Regions from separate parts of the Bacillus sp. FSL R5-0422 genome, predicted to be linked through region 1. Evidence: riboswitches for the same ligand, from Rfam matches in the RefSeq annotation. Region 1 holds a riboswitch; each other region holds the start of a gene.
The links. Region 1 has a riboswitch for thiamine pyrophosphate ahead of tenA (thiaminase II). Riboswitches for the same ligand answer to the same signal wherever they lie in the genome.
Positions count from the first base shown of each region.

Region 2: it holds a riboswitch for thiamine pyrophosphate, as region 1 does, so the genes downstream of both, thiT (energy-coupled thiamine transporter ThiT) here and tenA (thiaminase II) in region 1, are expected to answer to the same signal.
Region 3: it holds a riboswitch for thiamine pyrophosphate, as region 1 does, so the genes downstream of both, thiC (phosphomethylpyrimidine synthase ThiC) here and tenA (thiaminase II) in region 1, are expected to answer to the same signal.

Region 1 covers NZ_CP152014.1:3,477,174-3,480,305, reverse strand. The annotation lists gene MKX52_RS17845 (hypothetical protein) at 56-1,183, shown strand; TPP riboswitch at 1,240-1,343, shown strand; gene tenA (thiaminase II) at 1,431-2,117, shown strand; gene MKX52_RS17835 (ECF transporter S component) at 2,114-2,713, shown strand; gene MKX52_RS17830 (energy-coupling factor transporter ATPase) at 2,688-3,132, shown strand, end outside.
Region 2 covers NZ_CP152014.1:2,687,979-2,691,110, reverse strand. The annotation lists gene MKX52_RS13815 (GNAT family N-acetyltransferase) at 1-513, shown strand, start outside; gene thiT (energy-coupled thiamine transporter ThiT) at 754-1,329, opposite strand; TPP riboswitch at 1,428-1,529, opposite strand; rRNA gene MKX52_RS13805 (16S ribosomal RNA) at 1,966-3,132, shown strand, end outside.
Region 3 covers NZ_CP152014.1:2,373,372-2,376,503, reverse strand. The annotation lists gene MKX52_RS12160 (LysE family transporter) at 1-613, opposite strand, end outside; TPP riboswitch at 851-959, shown strand; gene thiC (phosphomethylpyrimidine synthase ThiC) at 1,088-2,845, shown strand; gene MKX52_RS12150 (hypothetical protein) at 2,869-3,015, opposite strand.

The DNA of each region.
Region 1 (3,132 bases):
ATGGTAAAATATTCACAGGGTATAAAACCCAAATTAGGAAAAAGGGGATGTTCCTGTGAGAGCTTTTTATGGAAAAATGACTGCCGCTTTATTATCCATTCTACTCGTCACAACAGGTTTATTTTCACCAGCATTAAAAGCAGAAGAAGCACCGAAAACAGATGGTAAATTATCACCACTGACGGAAAAAGCCATTCAGCAAGTGCAAGACTCGTTTTTGAAGCAGGATGAAGGAACCGCTATCAAACAGAAACAGTTAAAAAAATCTTTTAAAGTAGATAAGAAAAATGGAATCAGTATCAAACGAAAAGCCGCTAAAGATGGCAAGATGCGTACATCTTCCGTTCGCTCCATTGATGGATTAGCCATCAACCAATCAGTTGTCTTATCAGAGGACGACCCAGTCGATTTATGGTTGTTAAGTACGACTTCACCTCAGGCACTCATCAGCCGAATTACCTCATCAAATCCCGATTATTTCGTACAATTATTTGTTGTTGATTATGAAACTGGACAAGCTTATCCGACGGACTTGATTCAGCCAGCAGGCAGTCTCCTTGGTTTGACCAATTTACCAGCAGGTGACTACGCATTCGGTATCACAAGCGATGGAGATTTTGGAGACTCTTACACACTACTAGTGAATGCAAAAAACCCACCCAATTTCACAGGGGCTGTTTCCCTCTCTTCCACCTTGCAATACTTTGTAGCTGAGTATGCCAATGGGGATGTTTTCGCTAATGGTACAAAAGTGTATAACAAACAATCGAAGACCGCCGATTATAAATGGGAGCGTGTATTTTATTTCTCATATGACGGAAAATATGATCAGAGAACCCATTCTGTTGAAAGTGTAAAAGTGAAAAGTATCTCGGCACCAGTATCGTACTCTGCTCCTTATGCGAGTTCATCTGAGGCCATTCTCGTCTACTTAGATGTAGAGACATTATTTATGTATCATGAATCATCGTTTGCTAGCGGACAATTCTACCATAGTAGCTTTGTTGATACACTTGGAAAGACAACGCCAAGACGTTTAGATATAGATGACATGACAAATTACGGCGATCATATTTTAGCTGTTGATTTGAAAACAGGAAAACCAATTGATTTCTTCAGTGTCCTTAATTTTTACTATGCTGCGGGGATCGAGAAGCTGCCTACGATCAGAACGTTGAATTAAGAAAGGCGGTTGACAGCAAATCTCCACATGTGTAGAGTAAAGATAATTAAATGACAAAAGTCCACTAGGGGAGTCATGTATGACTGAGACAAGAGGAAATCTTGGACCCTTTGAACCTGATCTAGTTTGTACTAGCGGAGGGAAGTGGAGCTGGACCTCGTCTTATTCATGATTGAATCGATAAGAAGGCCGCTCCATTTGGGGTGGCTTTTTCATTTATTCTACTGAAGAAGAGGAGGCTTTTTTTATGACATTTTCAGCGCAATTAAGAGAAGAAACAGAACCATTATTTGAAGCCATTTATCAGCATCCGTTTGTCAGGGGACTGGCAGAAGGAAAGCTGGAAAAGAAGCAGATCATTCATTACGTCAAACAAGATGCAGAATATTTACAGGCTTTTATTAAAATTTATGCAGCGGCTCTTAGCAGATGTACAGACAAAGAAGATATTGCTTTTTTCCATCAGCAGATTGCATTTGTACTAGATAGTGAGACACACCCTCACCAAAACCTTTGCCGAGTGGCAGGTGTATCATATGATGGGCTCCAAGGTGCCCCGCTTGCTCCGAGTGCTCATCACTATATTCATCACATGCTACAAGTCGCCAAGGAAGGCACGCTTGGAGAAATGATCGCTGTTCTGCTTCCATGCCCTTGGACATATTGGGAAATTGGGAAACGAATGCTCACAGATGTGCAGCCCGACCCGTCACATCCGTTTTATGAGTGGATCACATTTTATGGAGGGTTAACCGACTCTATTACGGTGGAGCTTTGCAAACGGCTCGATCAGCTGGCGGAAGCAGCAAGTGAGAAGGAAAAGGAAAAAATGAAACAGCACTTTATCTTAAGCTGTCAACTAGAGTACAAGTTTTGGGACATGGCGTTTACGGTGGAAGAGTGGCCAGTTCCATTGGAGGTGCATTCATCATGACATGGAAGATGAAAGAAGTTGTCCTTGCTGTCATTTTATCCGTTGCATGCGGTGTCATCTATTTAGGGTGGTCCACACTTTACTTGCCCATTACAGCACTTGTTGGCCCCGCAGGAGGGAACATCATGTTTGGCATTTGGGTGATTGCTAGTCCAATCGTCGCGTATATCATCCAAAAGCCGGGAGCTGCCCTGATCGCAGAAACAGCCGCTGCCGCTGTGGAATTACTAACAGGCAGCCACTTCGGTCTTTCAGCCTTGCTGATTGGTGTATGCCAAGGACTTGGGGCAGAAATCGCCTTTGCTCTTTTTGGATATAAACGATATCGTATGTGGACACTGATGTTGTCAGGTGCCTTTGCGGCTGTTGGAGCAATGGCTTACAGCCTCGTTGCAAATGGCTTTGGTTATTACACACCTCAAGTTCTACTCATCACACTCATAACTCAAATTATTAGTGGAATGATACTGGGCGGATGTTTAGCCAAAGTTGTGGTAGACACATTATCTAAAACCGGTGTACTGAATCAATATGCCATCATGAAAGAAAAAAGAAACAAAGGTGAACAGCATGAATTCATTTCTCGCGTGCAATAATCTCACTGTCCGTTTTTATGAACAGCCTCAGCCCGTTTTGCATCAAGTCTCTCTGTCCATTCAAAAAGGAGAAAAGGTGCTTATTTTAGGACCAAGCGGAAGCGGTAAATCAACGCTCATCTCGGTTCTGGCTGGCATCATTCCAGAACATTTAGAAGCGGATATGCAGGGCGAAGTGATATTGCAAAGACATACAGGCGTCATGTTTCAGGACCCTGATTCCCAGTTTTGTATGCATCGTGTCAATGAAGAAATTGCCTTTAGCTTAGAGAACCGCTCCGTCCCTCGCGACGAGATGGATGATATCATTCAACAGCTCATGCAAAAAGTCCAACTCGAAGTCGATCCGAATACAGACATTCACACATTATCTGGCGGTATGAAGCAGCGATTGGCGCTTGCTTGTTTATTAGCTTTAG
Region 2 (3,132 bases), 790 kb from region 1:
GCCGAAATACATGTGAAGAGCTGGCAGACGACTTATCAAGGTATTATCAATCAGGATTATTTGGATGGTTTAAAAATAGAAGAGCGAGAAGAGAGCTGGAGAAGAATGTCACTTGAAGGGACGTTTGTCGCAGAAGATGCCGAGGGGGTATTTGGTTTTGCTTCTTTTGGAAAACAACGTGATGAGAGGTATCCAACATATGATGGAGAACTTTACGCGATCTATTTATTGCAAAAGAAACAGAGATCAGGAGCAGGAATTGCTTTAATTGCAGAAGGAGTGCGTTATTTAATAGAGAAAGGGTATCAAAATATACTGCTGTGGGTATTTGAACAAAACTCGGCAAAGCATTTTTATCAAAAGCTTCAACCTCATTTTGTCGTTACCAGCCAGTTCGAGCTGGCTGGCGAGAAGCATGATGAAATAGGGTACGGGTGGGAGCTACCTGTATTAAATGACCATCTACACCGAATTAAATCGTCAGCTTCCAATAATAATGAGAGAAAAATGTGAAAAGCACCGCTAGCAACATATAAGAGATAAGAGGAGAAGCTTCTACTTTTCCTTTTATTCCTGCTATCTTTAAAGCTTCATAGAAACCTGCCAAAAAATAAGCAAGACTGAGAATATAACAGCACAGCATAATGGAGTAAGGGTTCATTGACGTACCTCCAACATGAAATCTTCTACTATTAATAGATTCCATAGAGCGCCAATTTATGCATAAAAAAATAACCAGCTGAAATCAGCCAGTTATTTTTTGTGAGGAAAAACCAAACGAGATGCACTTGGTATGAGTATGCAAAGAACGATACTGCAAATAATAAATGAAGGGACCATATATGTGCTGTTATAAATTAAAGAGTAAACCCAACCTGGCGTTCCTTTTGGTGCATTCTGAGAAAAGAAAACAACACCAGAAATAAAGAACGTCAACAGTCTGAAGAAACTTGCAACAAATACGGATAAAGTAATATAGAAGAATTGCTGCTTTCGTTTTTGATCCTGAATGGCTTTTTTAATCAATCCAGAAAATAGGCCACTTAGGGAAATGACAACAGATGCGACGAAATAATCGAGAAATCCTTGAACTGGTGTAGCAATAATAGGACCATTCATCAGCTGAAGGCCTGCAATAAGCACGCCAATGATAAACCCGGTTGATATTCCCCATCTAATAGACATAAGAATGACGGGGATCATAATTAGCGCAAGAGATCCGCCATTCGGCATTCTTAAAAAGAGACCTGATAAGTAATCTAATACAAGTGCAAGTGAAGTCATAATTGCGATTTCCATCAGTCGTACCAATTGGTTTGATTGCTGCATAAAAAAATCTCCCTTTTCATGAATTGAGCAAGGAGAGACCGTGTAAGGATGAGTATGTTATTCATAGAAAAACATATCGAGTTGAATACACCACATGTATTCAAATGAATCCACATTCCTACTTCAGTATTAACTGACAGGTTCAAAGGGTCAGAACAACAAGTGTTCACTCTCAGCACAAAGCTCCCCCTGCGGTTATTTAGTTTTCTTCTATTATAAATATACTAAAGACCTTCTAGATCAACAATAGAGAATTCCTGTGACAATCGATTTTTGTATGATTATATAGGTAGAGATAAGGGAAAATAAATTATTTAGAAAAAATACTTGTTTCCTCTCTCAAAAGGTGTTATATTTGTATTCGCCGCTAAAACAGCGCGGTTATTAAATAACATAAAGAAAAAAGTTATTGACTTTATCTTGATAGAATGTTATATTAATAAAGTCGCCTCTGAGAGACGGCGAAGATGATCTTTGAAAACTAAATAAGACAAAACGTACCTGTTAATTCGAGTTTTTATAAAAAATCCTATGATGTTTCATAGGTAGTCAGTCAAACGCTGACGAGGCAGGAAATGATCACATGCTAAGTTCGCTACATCGTGTAGCAACGCATGTGTGATATGCATCCTGCATACCTCGGAGAGTTTGATCCTGGCTCAGGACGAACGCTGGCGGCGTGCCTAATACATGCAAGTCGAGCGGACAGAAGGGAGCTTGCTCCCGGATGTTAGCGGCGGACGGGTGAGTAACACGTGGGTAACCTGCCTGTAAGACTGGGATAACTCCGGGAAACCGGAGCTAATACCGGATAGTTCCTTGAACCGCATGGTTCAAGGATGAAAGACGGTTTCGGCTGTCACTTACAGATGGACCCGCGGCGCATTAGCTAGTTGGTGGGGTAATGGCTCACCAAGGCGACGATGCGTAGCCGACCTGAGAGGGTGATCGGCCACACTGGGACTGAGACACGGCCCAGACTCCTACGGGAGGCAGCAGTAGGGAATCTTCCGCAATGGACGAAAGTCTGACGGAGCAACGCCGCGTGAGTGATGAAGGTTTTCGGATCGTAAAGCTCTGTTGTTAGGGAAGAACAAGTGCGAGAGTAACTGCTCGCACCTTGACGGTACCTAACCAGAAAGCCACGGCTAACTACGTGCCAGCAGCCGCGGTAATACGTAGGTGGCAAGCGTTGTCCGGAATTATTGGGCGTAAAGGGCTCGCAGGCGGTTTCTTAAGTCTGATGTGAAAGCCCCCGGCTCAACCGGGGAGGGTCATTGGAAACTGGGAAACTTGAGTGCAGAAGAGGAGAGTGGAATTCCACGTGTAGCGGTGAAATGCGTAGAGATGTGGAGGAACACCAGTGGCGAAGGCGACTCTCTGGTCTGTAACTGACGCTGAGGAGCGAAAGCGTGGGGAGCGAACAGGATTAGATACCCTGGTAGTCCACGCCGTAAACGATGAGTGCTAAGTGTTAGGGGGTTTCCGCCCCTTAGTGCTGCAGCTAACGCATTAAGCACTCCGCCTGGGGAGTACGGTCGCAAGACTGAAACTCAAAGGAATTGACGGGGGCCCGCACAAGCGGTGGAGCATGTGGTTTAATTCGAAGCAACGCGAAGAACCTTACCAGGTCTTGACATCCTCTGACAACCCTAGAGATAGGGCTTTCCCTTCGGGGACAGAGTGACAGGTGGTGCATGGTTGTCGTCAGCTCGTGTCGTGAGATGTTGGGTTAAGTCCCGCAACGAGCGCAACCCTTGATCTTAGTTGCCAGCATTTAGTTGGGCACTCTAAGGTGACTGC
Region 3 (3,132 bases), 1.1 Mb from region 1:
CCATATAAAATTCGTAAAAGAAATAACAGCCAAACCCTAGTAATAAAATACCAGCAATAATGGATGTCCATTTGATCATCGTTTGGTTCATCACTTTTCTTGTTAAGGATACAAGAGTGAGGAGACCGATGTCATGAAGGAGAATTCCTGCCAATATACCACCTGATGCTAGCATAAATTCAGATGAATCTGTTTTTGTATAGGCATCTGCCAGTACAGCACCGAATACAGAAACCCAAAACACAAGGTTTCCAGGAGATACCGCGACAAGCAAGCCGTTTCTGTACGTTTTTGCGAATGATTTATTGACTTTTTCGCCAGCTAAATGGATGTCTTGATCCGCATGTTTAATGGAATCGTATGCGAGAATCATTAAGAATATAGCTCCGATTAGCCAAAGCGGGATTTGGACAAATGGCAGTGATAAAAACTGAGCAAATCCAGCATATAAAGCCAAGATAAGTAAGAGATCGATGGTCATGCCGCCTGCTCCTACGGTTAAACCATGAAAGAAGCCGTTTTTTAATCCCTGTTTTGTCATTTCAACCGTGATCGCTCCGACTGGCAGAGCAATTGAGAATCCTACGACGATAAATGTGAGAAATGTTTGCAATCGACTAGAACTTCCTTTGAAAAAGTTTGTATAAAAATTCTCCGTTTAGATTAATTATACATAATAGGAGGAAAGGATCAATGATTATTTCAGTTTTTATCTAAATGGTTGGGATGGAGGGTGTATATCAATGTGTATATTAAGCTGGCTTTATTTCTTTTGTAGTGAAAAGGAACTATTTTCCTGAAACTTCTTTTTTTCATGGCATCGCTATGCTACACTGTTGTGGAAAATAATAAATGTGACTAGGGGTGCCCGAGGCTGGGCTGAGAGAGAAGTGTATACTTCTTAACCCTTTGGACCTGATCTGGCTCGTACCAGCGTGGGGAAGTTGAAGATGATACATGGGTCATTTACGGATGACATTCATGTTTATTTCTAACGACGAAACCAGGTTCTTTTCATAGAGCCTGGTTTTTTGCTGGTGCTGATTCCATCCTGTCCGGTGACAAGAAGAGAAGGAGAGAACAGCAAATGAAAGAAAAGAAAAATATCCCAACAACTCAATCGTTATTATCAAGCTTTGACGGCAGCCGAAAGGTGTATGAGAAAGGGTCAAGACCTGACATTTTAGTGCCAAAAAGAGAAATTGCCCTCACGCAAACGGTGACGCAGGCAGGAATGATTCAAAATGAACCAATTCGTGTGTACGATACGAGTGGTCCTTACACGGATGAGCATGCCCATATCGATGTGACAAAAGGGCTTAACCGTCTGAGAGCAGCATGGGTCGAAGAAAGGGGAGATACAGAAAGCTATGAAGGGCGCCATGTAAAACCTGAAGATAACGGCTATCGCTCTAGAAACGGGTCTCATCAGCATATTCATACTGATTTTCATCATAAGCCGCTTCGTGCAAAACAAGGTGCCTGTGTGACGCAAATGCACTATGCAAAAAAAGGTATTGTCACGCCTGAAATGGAGTTCATCGCCTTAAGAGAAGGGCTAAGCCCTGAGTTCGTGAGAGAGGAAGTTGCCAGCGGAAGAGCTGTCATTCCAGCGAATATTAACCATCCTGAAAGTGAACCGATGATTATCGGAAGGCATTTTCATGTCAAAATCAATGCGAACATTGGCAATTCAGCTGTGACATCATCCATTGATGAAGAAGTTGAAAAAATGACATGGGCGATCAGATGGGGGGCAGACACCATGATGGATCTGTCTACAGGAAAGGATATTCATACAACGAGGGAATGGATCATACGGAATTGTCCAGTCCCAGTAGGCACCGTTCCCATTTATCAGGCGCTTGAGAAAGTGAATGGCGTGGCAGAAGATTTGACGTGGGACGTGTACAGAGACACATTAATTGAACAAGCAGAGCAAGGAGTAGACTACTTCACGATTCATGCGGGCGTGCGGTTAAGGTATATTCCTCTGACAGTCGACCGGGTGACTGGTATTGTTTCAAGAGGCGGTGCCATTATGGCAAGGTGGTGTCTTGCTCATCATCAAGAGAATTTCCTTTATACCCACTTTGAAGACATTTGTGAGATTATGAAAACGTATGATATTGCTTTTTCACTTGGAGATGGGCTTAGACCAGGATCAATAGCTGATGCCAATGATGAAGCGCAGTTTGCAGAGCTAGAAACGTTAGGTGAATTGACAGAGATCGCATGGAAACATGATGTACAGGTGATGATTGAAGGACCTGGACATGTTCCAATGGATAAAATCAAAGAAAATGTGGACAAGCAAATGGAGATTTGCAAAGAGGCACCATTTTATACATTAGGGCCTCTTACAACAGATATTGCTCCGGGATATGATCATATTACATCTGCCATCGGCGCAGCTATGATCGGCTGGTATGGAACAGCGATGCTATGCTATGTAACGCCAAAGGAGCATTTAGGGCTGCCGAACAAAGAAGATGTAAGAGAAGGTGTGATCGCTTATAAAATTGCCGCTCATGCTGCTGATCTAGCGAAAGGACATCCTGCTGCTCAAAAGCGCGATGATGCTTTATCGAAAGCAAGGTTTGAATTTAGATGGCGTGACCAATTCAACCTGTCAATTGATCCAGAAAGAGCGATGGCGTTCCATGATGAAACATTGCCTGCTGAAGGCGCTAAGACTGCCCATTTCTGCTCGATGTGCGGACCGAAGTTTTGTAGCATGAAAATTTCCCATGATATTCGCAATCAATCAGAAGAAGTGAAAAAAGAGATGGAGAAAAAGGCGAAGGAGTTTATCAGCGGAGGAAGTCAAATATATTCATCCTAAAAAAGAACCTACGGGGCTTTATATCAGATCACGGAAAAGGCTTTTCTTAAGAGGTGGAAAAATGCCTTTAATGCAACCCCTATCATGTCCAGACTTGGAATGAGGGCATCTGTTAAATGAAACAAGACTGTTTGTCTTTCTGGAGATGTTCGTTTCTTTTTCCGTTTCATAAAGAAAACCTCCTTTTTAAATAATATACTTCTTTGCAAAGAAGAGAGATAGAGATGTTGTTTGAATTTAAACAAAATTTAAACTTCTTGTGTTTGAAAGGAAAGAAGGAGGGGAAA